One region of the Saccharothrix violaceirubra genome, then DNA from elsewhere that is predicted to be linked to it. Evidence: riboswitches for the same ligand, from Rfam matches in the RefSeq annotation. Region 1 holds a riboswitch; each other region holds the start of a gene.
What was found. A riboswitch is a leader RNA that binds a small molecule or an ion and turns the genes downstream of it on or off. The one in region 1 is predicted to bind S-adenosylmethionine.

Region 1 (4,884 bases):
GAGGATCACGGTCGCACCCTCGGCCATCCCCCATGCCGCACCCGGGTTGCGCAGCAGTGACAGGTAGAGCAGACCGCCGAACAGCTCGACCGGCGGCTCGTGCTCCAACGCGTCGACCGCGACGATCTTCGTCACCACGTCCAGCGCCAGCACCAGCGGTGCGATCAGGGCCAGCAGCAGTACCCGCCGTTTCGGCAACGGTCGCGCGGCGTCCCCGGTGCCCGGGTCCGTGGCGGACGTCTCCGACGTCCGCGGGGAGTCGGCGGTGGCCGCGTCCCCGGTGCCGGTACCGGCATCCTCGTCGGTGCTCACCCGCACATTGTCCAACACGCCCTCAGTGCAGGAACGGCGGGAGTGCACGCGGGTCGCCGACGGGCGTCCACCGGCCGTCCACGAGTTCGTAGTCCCAGCGCGGACCGTCGACGACCAGCGACCGCAACGCGGCCACGAACCGGTCGACGTGTTCGACGGTGGAACCGAGACCGAGACTCGCGCGCAGTGCGCGTTCACCGTGCGTCAACCGGTGCACTGCGATGTGCGCGCAGAACGCGCCGTCGCGCACGCCGATACCGTGCTCCGCCGACAGCGCGGCGGCCAGGTAGCCCGCGTCCTGCCCGGCGACGACGAAGCTGACCACGCCCACCCGGTCACGGTCGCCGTCGAACAACGACAGCTCGTGCGCACCGGGCACGGTCGCGAGCCCGGCACGCAACCGTGCGAGCAGTTCACGCTCGTGACGCTCGGTCTGCTCCCAATGCCGGCCGAGGACCTCGCACGCGACCGCGAGCGCGTGCACGCCGACGACGTTGGGCGACCCGGCCTCGTGCCGCTCGGGAACTGCGGACCACGCCACGCCGAGCCGGTCGCCGTGGTCGGCGACCCGGGCCGTGGCGCCACCGCCGACCAGGTACGGGTCCGACGCCTGGAGCCAGTCGGCGCGGCCGACGAGCACGCCGGAACCGAACGGCGCGTAGATCTTGTGCCCGGAGAACGCCGCGTAGTCCACGTCGAGTTCACGCAGGTCGACCGGCCGGTGCGGCGCCAGCTGCGCGGCGTCGAGCGCGATCCGCGCGCCGTGCTGACGGGCGACCCGGGCCAGCTCGGCCACCGGCCAGATCTCGCCGGTGACGTTCGACGCCCCCGTCGCCACGACCAGGCGCGGGCCCTCGGGGGTGGCGGCCAGGGCGCGGTCGAGTTCGGCGACGGCCTCGGCCGGGTCGGTCGGCGTCCGCAGCCGGTGGACGTTCGGACCGCGCCACGGCAGCAGCGCCGCGTGGTGCTCGGCGTCGAACAGCACGACCGAGGTGTGTCGGGGCACGCTGCGGGCGAGCAGGTTGAGCGCGTCGGTGGTGTTGCGCGTGAACACCACGGTGTCGGTGGGACGCGCGCCCAGGAAACGCCGCACGGACGCCCGCGCCTGCTCGTAGACCCGCGTCGACACCTGCGACGCGAAGCCCGCGCCGCGGTGCACGCTCGCGTACCAGGGCAGCAGTTCGTCGACGGCGTCGCGGACCTCCTCCAACGCCGGCGCGCTGGCCGCGTGGTCGAGGTTCGCGTACTCGACCCGCTCGCCGCTGACGACGGGCACCCGCAGGCCGGCGCCGACCACACGGGGAAGGGCGGCGGTGGGACGGGGAACGGCGATGGTCATGACAGCCTCCGGGAGTCCGGGGACTCACCTGTCGAGGGAGCCCGCGCTTGCCCGACGCCCTGCGCGCCGGACCAGGTCCTCACCGAGGGCACCCCACCGCGGTTGGAGGGTTGCCGGCCAGCGAGCTCGGGCTTGGCGCTGGCACTCATGACCTGTCACCAAGGTAACCACCGGACCAGTCACCGCCAAGCCCCGTCCACATGCCGGGATCACGCACGTCCGCCGCCCGCGGGCACGACACCGAAGCCGCGCCCCTTCCCCACCGACCGCACCTCGCCGGATTCGGCGAGCGCCCACACCACCTCGCTTTGCCGGATAACGTTGTGATGGATAATCGAGCACCGGGACCCGGACCAGACCCAGACACCACACGGATCGGCGGTCACGTTCCCGTACCGGCGCTGTGCACGGATTCGCGTTCCGGTCGCAGCCCCTGCGACGAAACGCGCGACCGTGACATGGACACGTAACGCGGACCGGTACGCCGACAGGATCAGGGAAGCCCCTCGTCGCCCTTCCACCGCGCGAACCGCCCGGCACGGTCCACAGCGCGGATGCGTCGCTCGGCGGCGATGCGCACGGCCTCCGTACACACCACCAAGAGCTGGTCGTGCTCTTGAAGCCGCGTCGTCGGCTGCGGCGTGAACCCGGCGTCGGCCCGTACCACGAGACTCACCGCCGCGCCGACCGGCAACCGCAGCTCCGACAGGTACACGCCGTGCAGCTTCGACCCCTCGCGAACGCGGATCTGGAGCAGCTCGGCACCGAGTTCGTCGAGCGCGGCCGAGTCGACCTCCATCTCCCAGGCCTCCCCCGACCGCACGAGACCGAGCCACTTCGCCAAGCGCGGCAGCGTGCTCCCCTGCACCAACGTGAGCACGACGACGAGCACGAACACCACGTCGACCAACCGCTGCGCACCGGGCACGTCCTGGATCAGCGGGATCAACGCGAACACGATCGGCACCGCGCCGCGCAACCCTGACCACGACAGGAACACCTGCTCGCGCCACGGCACGCGGAACGGCAACGCGGCACACAGGACCGACAACGGTCGCGCGACGAGCACGAGCACGGCACCCGATACCAACGCGGGCCACAACACGTCGAGCACACGCGCCGGCGACGCGTACAGCCCGAGCAACACGAAGAGCCCGATCTGGGACAGCCACCCGAGCCCTTCCGCGAACGAGAGCGTGTCCGACCGGTGCGGCAGCCGCGCGTTTCCGAGCACGAGCGCCGCGACGTAAACCGCCAGGAAACCCGAAGCGTGCGCGAGATCGCCCACCGTGTACGCGAGCAGGCACACCGCCACGGTCGCCAACGGGTACAGACCCGTGGCCGGCAACGCGGCACGGCGCAGTCCGACGGCGGCGAGCAGGCCGAGCGCCACGCCGATCACCCCGCCGACGACCAGCTCGTACACCATGAGCGCGGGCGCGGTCCACGTCACGGGATCGGGCGACGCGAGCAGGACGACGGCGATGTACACGGGCGCGTCGTTGAGACCGGACTCGAGTTCGAGCGCGCCGATGAGCCGTTTGCCGACACCGACACCGCGCAACACGCTGAACACCGCAGCGGCGTCGGTCGACGACAGCACCGCGCCCCACAGCAGCGCCGTGCGCCAGTCGAGCCCGAGCAGGTAGTGAAGTCCGACGCCGACGGCCCCGATGGAGACTGCCACCGACACGGTGGACAGCGCGATGCCCAGACCGAGGGCCGGTTTCACGGCCGACCACCGCGTGGTCAACCCGCCTTCGGCGAGGATCAGCACCAGGGCGACGGTCCCCAGCGACCGGGTCAGGTCGGCGTCCTCGAACTGGATGCCCAACACCGATTCGCCGAGCACGACGCCGATGCCCAGGTAGAGCAGGAGCGAGGGGAGTCCGAGCCGGACGGACATCCGGACCGCGATGACGGAGACCAACAGGACCGCTGCGCCGATGCCGAGTACGGCCGTGACACCACCCACTAAGCCTCCAAGCCTCACCCGACGGTGAGGGTCATTCTCCCTGCCGCCACCGATTTGGACTAATCGGGCACGAACTCAGCGTCACCAGCCGATCGAACCTACCCAAACCATGCCGAACCGTGCATGTTGATGTCAGTCCGCCGTCGCCCTCCACACCCTGCGGGAGCAGACACCGTGAGACTGCGAAAGATCGTCACGACCCTCGGCGTCGTCGCCGTGATCACCGCCACCGGCACCGCGACCGCCGCGCCCGCCACCACGTTGGCAGCCGCACCGGACATCTCGGTGGCCGCGGTCCAGGCCGACCTCGCCCAGTTGCAGAGCATCGCCTCGTCCAACGGCGGCAACCGCGCCCACGGCCGTCCCGGCTACCAGGCGTCCGTCAACTGGGTGAAGGCGAAGCTGGACGCGGCGGGTTTCACGACCCGTGTCCAGTCGTTCACCCACAGCGGTGCCACCGGATACAACCTGATCGCGGACTGGCCGGGCGGCGACGAGAACAACACCGTCATGGTCGGCGGCCACCTCGACAGCGTCAACGCCGGTCCGGGCATCAACGACAACGGCACCGGCTCGGCGAGCATCCTCGAAGTCGCGCTCGCGGTGAAGGCGACCGGTTTCAAGCCCACGAAACACCTGCGTTTCGGCTGGTGGGGCGCCGAGGAGCTGGGTCTGATCGGCTCGACGTACTACGTCAACTCGCTGCCTGCCGCCGAAAAGTCGAAGATCAAGACGTACCTGAACTTCGACATGACGGGCTCGCCGAACCCGGCGTACTTCGTGTACAGCGCATCCGGCCAGCCCAGCGGCTCCGCCCGCCTCCAGCAGGTACTCCAGGCGTACTACACGTCGATCAACGTGGCGACCGAGCTGACCACGGTCGGCGGCCGGTCCGACCACGCGGCGTTCGCCCGCGCGGGCATCCCGGTCGGCGGCACCTTCAGCGGCGCCGAGGGCACGAAGACCTCGGCCCAGGCGCAGAAGTGGGGCGGTACGGCGGGTCGGGCGTATGACCCGTGCTACCACCGGTCATGCGACACGACGTCCAACCTCAACGCCACGGCACTCGACCGCAACGCGGACGCGATCGCCAGCGCCGTGTGGACGCTCGCGTCCTAGTCGCCCAGCAAGCGCTCCAACATCACGCCGGCGTCGGCCGGGACGAGGTCGATCCGCACGACCTTGTCCCGGCCACGCTCGCCGGCCACGATCTCGACGTCCTGCCGACGCACCCCGAACGCCCTGGCCAGCGCACGTC
Region 2 (4,884 bases), 4.2 Mb from region 1:
CCCGGCTGTTCCGCAGACCTGCGGGGCGCCGGAATCGAACGACGACTTCGGGAGAACACCGTGGAAGAAGACGACATCTGGATCCGCCTGAACAACGGCTGGGAGTTCAGCGGCATCGGACGACAACTGGAGGGGCAGACGGAGGGCCACGGCTTCGGGTGGGCGTTGTGGCAGCCCGGCTACGTCGCCCGACCGTGGCCGTACGGCGAGCTGAAACCCGGCTTCACCTATTACCTGTGCGACAAGGGGTTCGGCGAACGCGCGGTGACCGCCAGGGCCACGGTCGTCCGTGATCCGCTGACCGTGAAGGTCCACTCGGTCCAGGACGCGTTCGACGCGTTGCTCGAGCTGATGTTCGACGACCTGACGTGGATGCCGCACGAGGTGTGGCACGCCAATCCGTACAACCGGCTCAAGTTCGACTCGCCGTGGCCGCAGCGGCTGACCGCGTGGCGCGTGGTCACCGAACCGTTCGGACCGTTGTTCCGGTCCGAACTGGCTCGGTTCCCGCGTTGTGGCTGGCTGAAATCGCCCGCGACGATCCTCGGGGAGGAGGCGCTCAGCCCTTGAGGGCGTTGATCACGGCCTCGGCCGACGGCGGCACGTTCGCCTTCGGGCCGACCTTGTGCGACACCGCGTCGAGGGTCTTGAGGCCGTCGCCGGTGATCAGCAGGACGGTCTCGGCGTCCGGGTCGAGCTGGCCGGTCTCGACGAGCTTCTTCGCCGTGGCGACGGTCACGCCGCCCGCCGTCTCGGCGAAGATGCCCTCGGTGCGCGCCAGCAGGCGGATGCCCTCGACGACCTCCTCGTCGGAGACGTCCTCGATGGTGCCACCGGTGCGACGGACGGAGTCCAGCGCGTAGGGGCCGTCGGCCGGGACGCCGATCGCCAGCGACCGGGCGATCGTGTCCGGGCGGACCGGGGTGATCACGTCGTGGCCGGCCTTGAAGGCGGTCGCGACCGGGGCGCAGCCGGTGGCCTGGGCGCCGAAGACCTTGTACGGCGTCGCTTCGACCAGGTCGAGGGAGCCGAGTTCGCGGAACGCCTTGTCGACCTTGGTCAACTGCGAGCCGGAGGCGATGGGGACGACGATCTGCTCGGGCAGGCGCCAGCCGAGCTGCTCGGCGACCTCGAAGCCCAGGGTCTTCGAGCCCTCGGCGTAGTACGGGCGGACGTTGACGTTGACGAAGGCCCAGTCCTCGTTCTCCGCCGCCAGCTCCTGCGCGACGCGGTTCACGTCGTCGTAGTTGCCGTCGATGGTGATCAGGGCGCCGTCGTAGACGGCCGTCATGAGGATCTTCGCCTGCTCCAGGGAGGAGGGCACGAGCACGACCGACTGCCAGCCCGCGCGGGTCGCGGCGGCGGCGACGGCGTTGGCCAGGTTGCCGGTCGACGGGCAGGCCAGCACCTTGAAGCCGAGTTCGCGGGCGGCGGCCAGCGCCACGCCGACGACGCGGTCCTTGAAGGAGTGGGTGGGGTTGCCGGTGTCGTCCTTCACCCAGACCTTCCGCAGGCCGAGGGCCTTGGCCAGGCGGTCGGCCTCGATCAGGCGGGTGTTGCCGGGCTCGAGGTTGGGGTGCGACGCGACGTTCGTCGGGACCGGCAGCAGGCTGCGGTAACGCCAGATGGACTGCGGGCCGGACTCGATGTCCTCGCGGCGGACGCGGCCGAAGTCGTACGCGACTTCCAGGGGACCGAAACACTCGTAACAGGCGTATTCCGGGGCGAGCGGCGTCTCGTTGCCGCACTCGCGGCACGACAGGGCGCGAGCCGGACCGAGGTCGAAGGAGGTGGTGGCCGAGGGCACACTGACAGCGGTCATCGCGAGGTCTCTCCTCATCTGTCCCGCGTCGCGGGTCGGAATTGGCACCGTGGTCGCCAGCGGATGCTGTGCGACGGGTTGCCGGGGCTTCTTCGGGCCGATCCCTCTGCCCCTCTGGATGAGCGGTATTCGATTGTGCGTGCGGCTTACAACGTACGTCATCGTTCCGGCTCGTGGCCAGTGTCGTCCACGGGCCGGGCGACGGACGAACGTGGGAGGATCGTCGCCGTGAGTGCTGCCGCTGCCGCGCCGGATGCCGTGCACCTGGTCGTCGGCGAGGAGGAGTTGCTGGTCGAGCGGGCTGTCCGGGGTGCGCTGGAGATCGCGCGGAAAGCGGACCCCCAAGCCGACCTGACCAGGGTGCGGGTGACCGACCTCACGCCTCCCGAGCTGGCCGAATTGGTGAGTCCGTCCCTGTTCGCGGAGGGTCGGGTCGTCGCGCTGGAGGCGGCCCAGGACGCGGGCAAGGAGATCGCCGACGCGGTGCTCGCCTACGCCAAGGCACCGGCCGACGGGGTGACGCTCGTCGTCGTCCACACCGGCGGCGGGCGCAGCAAGGTGGCCAAGGAGTTGCCCGCCGCCCTGCGCAAGGCCGGCGCGGTGGTGACCGAGTGTCCCCGGATCACGAAACCGGCCGAGCGCGACGCGTTCGTGCGCAACGAGATCCGCTCGGCGGGCGGCAAGGCGGACCCGCAGGCCGTCGCCGCGCTGATCGAGGCGGTCGGGTCGGACCTGCGCGAGTTGTCGGCCGCCGCGTCGCAGCTCGTCGCCGACACCGGCGGCAAGATCGACGTGGCCGCGGTGCACCGCTACCACCGCGGCCGGGCCGAGGTGACCGGGTTCGCGGTGGCGGAGAAGGCCGTGATGGGCGACCGGGGCGGTGCGTTGGAGGCGCTGCGGTGGGCCATCAACCTCGGCGTGCCGCACGTGCTCGTCGCCGACGCCCTCGCCGACGCGGTGCGGACCATCGCCCGCGTGTCCGCGTCGGGCCGGGGAGACCCGTTCAAGCTGGCGGGCGAGTTGGGCATGCCACCGTGGAAGGTGAAGAAGGCGCAGGCCCAGGCCCGCGGCTGGGACGGCGACGGCCTGGCCGCCGCGATGTCGGTGGTGGCCGCCCTGAACGCCGACGTGAAGGGCGTGGCCGCGGATTCGGGCTATGCGCTGGAACGCGCCGTGCTCAAGATCGTCGCCGCCTACCACGCCCGCCGCTGACCCGCTGGGCGGCAAAGCCTCAGGTCGCACCTCGCCTGGCCGGCCACCTGCCTGCTCGCCGAGGGTCGCTGACCCGCCTGGCGGCAAAGCCCGAGGCCGCCCCACCGCCACCCCGCCTGCTGGCCGACCGCCCCGTGCCCGCCTGCCGGCCGCCGCCCGCCGGCTATCCGCCTGTCTTCCGCCCGCCAGCCGCCTGCCGCCGCCCGCTGGCTACCCGCTTGTCTTCCGCCCGCCGCCCGGCGCCGCCTGTCCGCCGCCAGCCGCCGCCCGCCGATGGCCGCCCGCCGCCGGCTGGCCGCCCGGTCTGCCTGCCCACTGGTCTGCCCGATCGGCTGAACCGACCCGCCGGGCTGTCGCCCAAAAGAGCGGCGCCGCCTCCCGGTGGGAGGCGGCGCCGAATTCGTGCCGTGGGTGTGCGCTCGGATCAGATCTGGTTCGCGCGCTTCGCCAGGGCCGACTTCTTGTTCGCGGCCTGGTTGGCGTGGATCACGCCCTTGGTGACGGCCTTGTCCAGCTTGCGGGACGCCTCGCGGGCGAGGGCGACGGCCTTCTCCTTGTCACCGGCCTCGGCGGCCTCACGGAACTTGCGGATCGCGGTCTTCAGCGACGACTTGACGGACTTGTTGCGCAGACGCGCCTTCTCGTTCGTCTTGATCCGCTTGAGCTGGGACTTGATGTTCGCCACGCGAAAGCCACCTTTGTCGTTCGAGTCTTGGTCGTACCGCGCTGGTTGTCGGCGCCGCCCGGGACGGGCGGGTTTCCTCCACAGCGGAATGCCGCGCGGTGCGAGGGTCCAGGCTATCAGGGCTGCTCAGGGCGTCGGAAATCGGGCGGAAATACAGTACGTGCGTCCCGTTAGGCTGGGGTCGTGATGAGTGCGCTGGACTGGCCCGGGTTCGGCCAGGTGTCCCTCGCCGGCCTTCTGTTCCTCTGTCTCGCCGCCGCGCTGGCGGGTGCGATCGACGCCGTCGTCGGTGGCGGCGGGCTGATCCTGGTGCCCGCCCTCCTCCTCGTCGCACCGGGCGGGCAACCCGTCTACGCGTTGGCCACCAACAAGATCGCGGCGGTGGTGGGCACGTCGGCGGCGATGCGCACGTACGCCCGGCAGACGCCGATCGACTGGGGGTCCGCCATCCCCATGGCGGTCGCGGCGTTCGGTGGCGCGGTGGGCGGCGCGGCGTTCGCCGGGGCCTTGAAACCGGCGGTGCTCAACGGCGTGGTGCTGGTCGCGCTGGTCGGGGTGGGGCTCTACACGTGGCGCAAGCCCGCGTTGGGTGTCGCCGAAACGCCCCGTTTCGGGAAGTGGGCGCAACTGGCGGTCATGGTCGCGGGCGGCGCGGTGGTCGGGTTCTACGACGGGCTCGCCGGGCCGGGCACCGGGACGTTCCTGGTGTTCCTGCTGGTGGGGCTGATCGGGTTCGCGTTCCTGCGGGCCTCGGCCACGGCGAAGCTGGTCAACGTGGCCACGAACCTGGGCGCGCTCTTCTACTTCATCCCCGCCGGGAACGTGCTGTGGGGACTGGGCGCGGTCTTGGCGGTCTGCAACGTCACCGGTGCCGTGGTGGGTGCCCGGCTCGCGGTGCGGAAGGGCTCGGCCTTCGTCCGCCGGGTGTTCCTGACCGTCGTGGTGGCGTTGGTGTTCAGCCTCGGCTGGAAGGTCGCCCTGGGCTGACGTGCGGCAGACGGGACGAGACGGGCCGGCGGCGCCGCGCGGAGGTGCGGTGTGCCGAAGGCTTCGGGAAGCGCACCCGGATGCGGCGGGTGAAGCGGGCCGACTGTGTCGACGGTCGGTCGTGGCGGGCCGAACGGGAAGTCGGGCGCAGGGCGAGGGCGGACAGCCGCACGTTCCG
Region 3 (4,884 bases), 4.9 Mb from region 1:
GATGCGGGGTGAGAAGCAGGTCGTCGAGCCCGGTGAGGCCGGCGAGCAGATCGTCACCTACCGCGTGACCGTCAAGAACGGTAAGGAAGTCGGCCGCGAGAAGCTCGGCGTCAAGGTCACCAAGGAGCCGAAGGCCAAGAAGGTGAAGGTCGGCACCAAGCTCCCGCCGGACGGCGCGGTGTGGGACAAGCTCGCGCAGTGCGAGGCCACGGGCAACTGGGCCATCAACACCGGTAACGGCTACTACGGCGGCCTCCAGTTCGACAAGGGCACGTGGGACGCCTACGGCGGCTCCGCGTACGCCGCGTACCCGCACCAGGCCAGCCGCGAGCAGCAGATCGCCATCGCCACCAAGGTCCGCGACGCCCGCGGCGGCTACTCGGCGTGGCCCGCGTGCCAGGCGAAGCTGGGCCTGCCGTAACTGTGTTGAATTGCCGCGACTGTGTTTGATTGCCGCTCCTTCGTCGCGGCGGGCGTGGCCGCCTGAGTCGGCGTCTTCCCTCGCGAATCCGATCGCCGCTGCGCGGGGATCGGATTGGCTCAGTCCAGACACCAACGCGGCTACGCCGTGGTGGTTGGCCGGACCGGAGTCGGTGGGGCAGCGGGTGTAGGTGTGGCCGGCGTGGCCACGCCGTGGTGGTTGTCCCGGACACGGGCTCGCGGTGAAGCGGGTTGGCGGGTGAGGGACACTGTTCAGCGTGACTGAGACTTCGTCGTCGGCAGGCCCTGGGAGTTCGCTCCTGGGGCCTGCCGACGTTCGGCGGTTGGCGGCCGAACTGGACATCCGGCCGACCAAGAAGCTGGGCCAGAACTTCGTGCACGACCCCAACACCGTGCGCAAGATCGTGGCCGCCGCCGAGTTGTCGCCCGACGACGTCGTGCTCGAAGTGGGACCCGGTCTGGGGTCGTTGACGCTGGCGCTGTTGCCGGCCTGTCGGTCCGTCGTGGCGGTGGAGATCGACCCCGTCCTTGCCGCCAAGCTGCCGGAGACCGCGGCCGACCGTGCGCCCGACCTTGCCCGGCGCCTGCACGTCGTGCCTGCCGACGCGATGAAGGTCACCGCCGCCGATCTGCCTGTCCAGCCCACGGCGCTGGTCGCGAACCTGCCCTACAACGTGGCCGTCCCGGTCGTCCTGCACCTGCTGGCCGAGCTGCCTTCGTTGCGATCCGGTCTCGTCATGGTCCAGGCCGAGGTCGCGGACCGCATGGCGGCGGGCCCCGGCAGCCGGGTCTACGGGGTGCCGAGCGTGAAGCTCGCCTGGTACGCGGATGCCCGGCGCGCGGGTCCGGTGTCACGATCGGTGTTCTGGCCGGTACCCAACGTCGACTCCGCGCTGGTCGCGTTCACGGTCCGCGACACCCTTCCGTCCACTGTGGACAGGCGAGCCCTCTTCACCTTGATCGATGCGGCTTTCGCCCAGCGGCGCAAGACCCTGCGCGGTGCTCTCGCGGGGTGGGCGGGGTCGGCGGCCGAGGCCGAGCGGTTGCTCACGGTTGCGGGTGTTGATCCCGGAGTGCGCGGCGAGCAATTGGCCGTCAGTGAGTTCGTCCGGATAGCCGAGGCTTCGGCACTGCGTTAGCCGGTGATCTTTCGGCCGTACGTGTGATTTGACGAACGATCCCAAACCGGGCTTGCGTTTTTCCTGGTGCGTCGGGTGTACTCGTGCTGCCATCCCGAGCGGCCGAGAGACCTGGCTCCACGACGCCGCAGCAACCACCCCGCCACCGGGGCAGGTGCTTCAGCCAGGACCGATGGAGGATCACGTGCCCAGGACTCGAATGCTGACCAGACGGCGGGTTGTCGACCACGGCCGCCGCACCGTCACGGGCTGTCGCAACTTCACTGCGTAGACGCTTCCCCCGCCTCTTCGCGTCCTTTCGCAGGACACCCGTCTGAGCTGAGTTTCCGGTCGCCCACGCCATGAGCGTGCGCTGCCGCGTGCAGTCGTGGAGTGAAATCGTGATCACTGTTGAGAACCTCACCAAGTCCTTTCCCGGCGGTGCCGGGCAGGTTCGCGCCCTGGACGGCGTGAACCTCGAAGTGGAGGCCGGCACGGTCCTCGGCGTCGTCGGCCCCAGCGGTGCCGGCAAGTCCACTTTGGCCCGGTGCGTCGCGCTGCTGGAGCGTCCGGACAGTGGTGCGATCCGCGTCGACGGAACCGACCTCGTCTCGCTCGGCGGCACCGCGCTGCGTGCCGCCCGCCGGCAGATCGGCGTTGTGCCGCAAGGGGATTCGCTGCTGCGTCAGCGGACCGCCGCGGGCAACATCGCGCTGCCGCTGGAGTCCGCCGGCGTGCCCGGCCCGCAGCGGCGCACCCGCGTCGCCGAGCTGCTCGACCTCGTCGGCCTGACCGACAAGGCGGCGTCCTACCCGGACCAGCTCTCCGGCGGCCAGCGCCAGCGGATCGCGGTGGCGCGTGCGCTCGCCGCGTCCCCGTCGGTGCTGCTGGCCGACGAGCCGACGTCCGCGCTCGACCCCGACACGACCGGCTCGGTGCTCACGGTCCTGGACCGCGCGCGGGCCGAACTCGGTGTGACCGTCCTCGTCGTGACCCACGACATGGGCGTCGTGCGGAAGATCTGCGACGACGTCGCGGTGCTGGAGAACGGCCGCGTGGTCGAGCACGGCAAGGTGCTGGACCTGGTGTCCGACGCCGACAGCCGCACGGCTTCGTCGCTGCTGCCCGCCGTGGACCAGAACCCCGCGTCCGAGGGTCGCTACGACCGCGTGGCGGACGTCGTGCTGGTCGGCTTCGCGGCCGTCGGCGCGCTGCTGCCCGAGGCCACCAGCCGGTTCGGGGTCGACCTGAACCTGCTCGGCGGCGGCCTGACCCGGCTCGGCGAGACCCCGGTCGCGCGGTTCCGCGTCGGCCTGTCCGGTGAGCGCGCGGACTCGGCCCTCGAGTGGATCTCCGAGGCCGGCGGTGCGGTGCGTCGTGCGGCGAAGGGTCCGCAGGGTGTAGCTGCGTGAGGAAGTCGACCCCCTGGTCCACCGTGTTCGACGATCTCCTTGTCGCGACAGGGGACACGTTGTACATGGTGGCCGTCTCCACCCTGATCGCGACCTTGCTCGGCATCCCCGTCGGCGTCTGGCTTCAGCTCACCGCTCCCGGTGGGCTGAAGCCCCGGCCGGTGGTGCACCGACTGCTCGGGTTCGTCGTGGACCTCGGCCGTTCGATGCCGTTCCTGGTCCTGCTCATCCTGCTGATGTCGCTGACGAGGCTGTTGCTCGGCAACACGATCGGGGCCAGCGCGGCGATCGTGCCGCTGTCCATCGGCGCGATCCCGTTCGTCGGCAGGCTGGTGCAGAACGTGCTCTCGGAAGTGCACGTGTCGGTGGTGGAGGCTGCGGTGACGACCGGCGCCTCGACGTTGCGAATCGTCCGCAGCGTCCTGTTGCGTGAATCGTTGCCCGCTTTGATCAATGCGATCGGCGTGACCGCGATCGCATTGCTGGGGTATTCGGCGATGGCCGGTGTCGTCGGCGGCGGTGGTCTGGGCGACCTGGCCGTCCGGTACGGCTACCAGCGCTTCGACGACCGCTACCTGTGGTCGACGGTGATCGTCCTCGCTATTTTCGCCACGATCATGCAATACGGCTTCAACCGTGCCGCCCGCGCCGTCGACCGGCGCCGGCACGCCTCGATCTGACCTTTTCGACCGCCGTACCCGAAGGAATGAAATGCGTATTCGTGCTGCCCTCCTGACCGCCGCGCTGCTGATCGGCGTGACGGCGTGCGGGAGTGCCGACCAGGGCGCCGCCGGCAACCCCGAGGCCGCCCTCAAGGTCGGCGTGAGCCCCGTCCCCCATGCGCAGATCCTGCGTTATGTGGCGGACAACCTGGCCAAGGACAAGGGTCTGAAGATCGAGATCGTCGAGTTCAGCGACTACGTCCAGCCGAACACCGCGCTGGTCGACAAGTCGTTGGACGCCAACTACTTCCAGACCGTGCCGTACCTGGAGTCCTTCAAGACCGACAGCGGCTCGCAGCTGGAGTGGATCGGTCCGGTCCACCTGGAGCCGCTCGGCCTGTACTCGAAGAAGATCAAGAAGCTCGACGAGCTGGCGTCCGGTGCGAAGGTCGGCCTGGCCAACGACGCCGCCAACGAGGCGCGCGGCCTGCGGCTGCTCCAGGCGAACGGCCTGATCAAGCTCAAGGCGGGCACGGAGAAGACCGCGACGACCAAGGACGTCGCGGAGAACCCGAAGAACCTCCAGTTCGTCACGCTCGAAGCCGCGCAGCTCCCGCGCTCGCTCGAGGACACCGACGTGTCGGTGATCAACGGCAACTACGCGATCGACGCCGGTCTCAAGCCCGCGGCCGACGCCCTGGTGCTGGAGAAGGCCGAGGGCAACCCGAACGCGAACGGTCTGGTCACCCGGCCCGAGCTGAAGGACGACAAGCGGATCAAGGACCTGCTCGGTCTGCTCCAGTCCCAGCAGGTGAAGGACTACATCAACAAGGAGTTCAACGGGTCCGTGCTGCCCGTCTGACCTCGCACTCCCCGGACCCGGCCCGGTCGCCCTCGCGGTGGCCGGGCCGGTTCTTGTCGGATTGTTGAACGATTGTCGCGGAGTCAGGGGTGGTCGCATGGGGATCGGACGGTCGGGTGGAGGCGAGCACACCGCCGGTCGCCGTAGGCTTCAGGGTGTGCTCGCCGTCGTTCCCCCTCCGGTCACCGTCCGCGTCCCGGCCAAGGTCAACCTGCACCTTGCCGTAGGCGATCAGCGCGACGACGGCTACCACGACCTGGTCACGATCTTCCAGGCGCTGTCGCTGACCGACGAGGTCACCGTCGCCGTCGCCGACGACCCGGGCGTCGAGGTGAGCGGCGAGGGCGCGGACGTGGTCCCGACCGGTCCCTCGAACCTGGCGTGGCGGG

Region 2: another riboswitch for S-adenosylmethionine. It lies ahead of thrC (threonine synthase); the one in region 1 lies ahead of F4559_RS07330 (aminotransferase class V-fold PLP-dependent enzyme).
Region 3: another riboswitch for S-adenosylmethionine. It lies ahead of F4559_RS29360 (methionine ABC transporter ATP-binding protein); the one in region 1 lies ahead of F4559_RS07330 (aminotransferase class V-fold PLP-dependent enzyme).

Annotation. Positions count from the first base shown of each region.
Region 1 covers NZ_JACHJS010000001.1:1,442,465-1,447,348, reverse strand. The annotation lists gene lspA (signal peptidase II) at 1-312, opposite strand, end outside; gene F4559_RS07330 (aminotransferase class V-fold PLP-dependent enzyme) at 335-1,651, opposite strand; SAM riboswitch class IV at 1,690-1,804, opposite strand; gene F4559_RS07325 (potassium/proton antiporter) at 2,145-3,626, opposite strand; gene F4559_RS07320 (M28 family metallopeptidase) at 3,801-4,745, shown strand; gene F4559_RS07315 (DUF167 domain-containing protein) at 4,742-4,884, opposite strand, start outside.
Region 2 covers NZ_JACHJS010000001.1:5,668,992-5,673,875, reverse strand. The annotation lists gene F4559_RS26050 (hypothetical protein) at 61-570, shown strand; gene thrC (threonine synthase) at 560-1,822, opposite strand; SAM riboswitch class I at 1,834-1,947, opposite strand; gene holA (DNA polymerase III subunit delta) at 2,051-3,034, shown strand; gene rpsT (30S ribosomal protein S20) at 3,459-3,719, opposite strand; gene F4559_RS26030 (TSUP family transporter) at 3,906-4,706, shown strand.
Region 3 covers NZ_JACHJS010000001.1:6,365,436-6,370,319, reverse strand. The annotation lists gene F4559_RS29370 (resuscitation-promoting factor) at 1-421, shown strand, start outside; gene rsmA (16S rRNA (adenine(1518)-N(6)/adenine(1519)-N(6))-dimethyltransferase RsmA) at 699-1,580, shown strand; SAM riboswitch class I at 1,667-1,759, shown strand; gene F4559_RS29360 (methionine ABC transporter ATP-binding protein) at 1,961-2,971, shown strand; gene F4559_RS29355 (methionine ABC transporter permease) at 2,968-3,651, shown strand; gene F4559_RS29350 (MetQ/NlpA family ABC transporter substrate-binding protein) at 3,683-4,495, shown strand; gene F4559_RS29345 (4-(cytidine 5'-diphospho)-2-C-methyl-D-erythritol kinase) at 4,653-4,884, shown strand, end outside.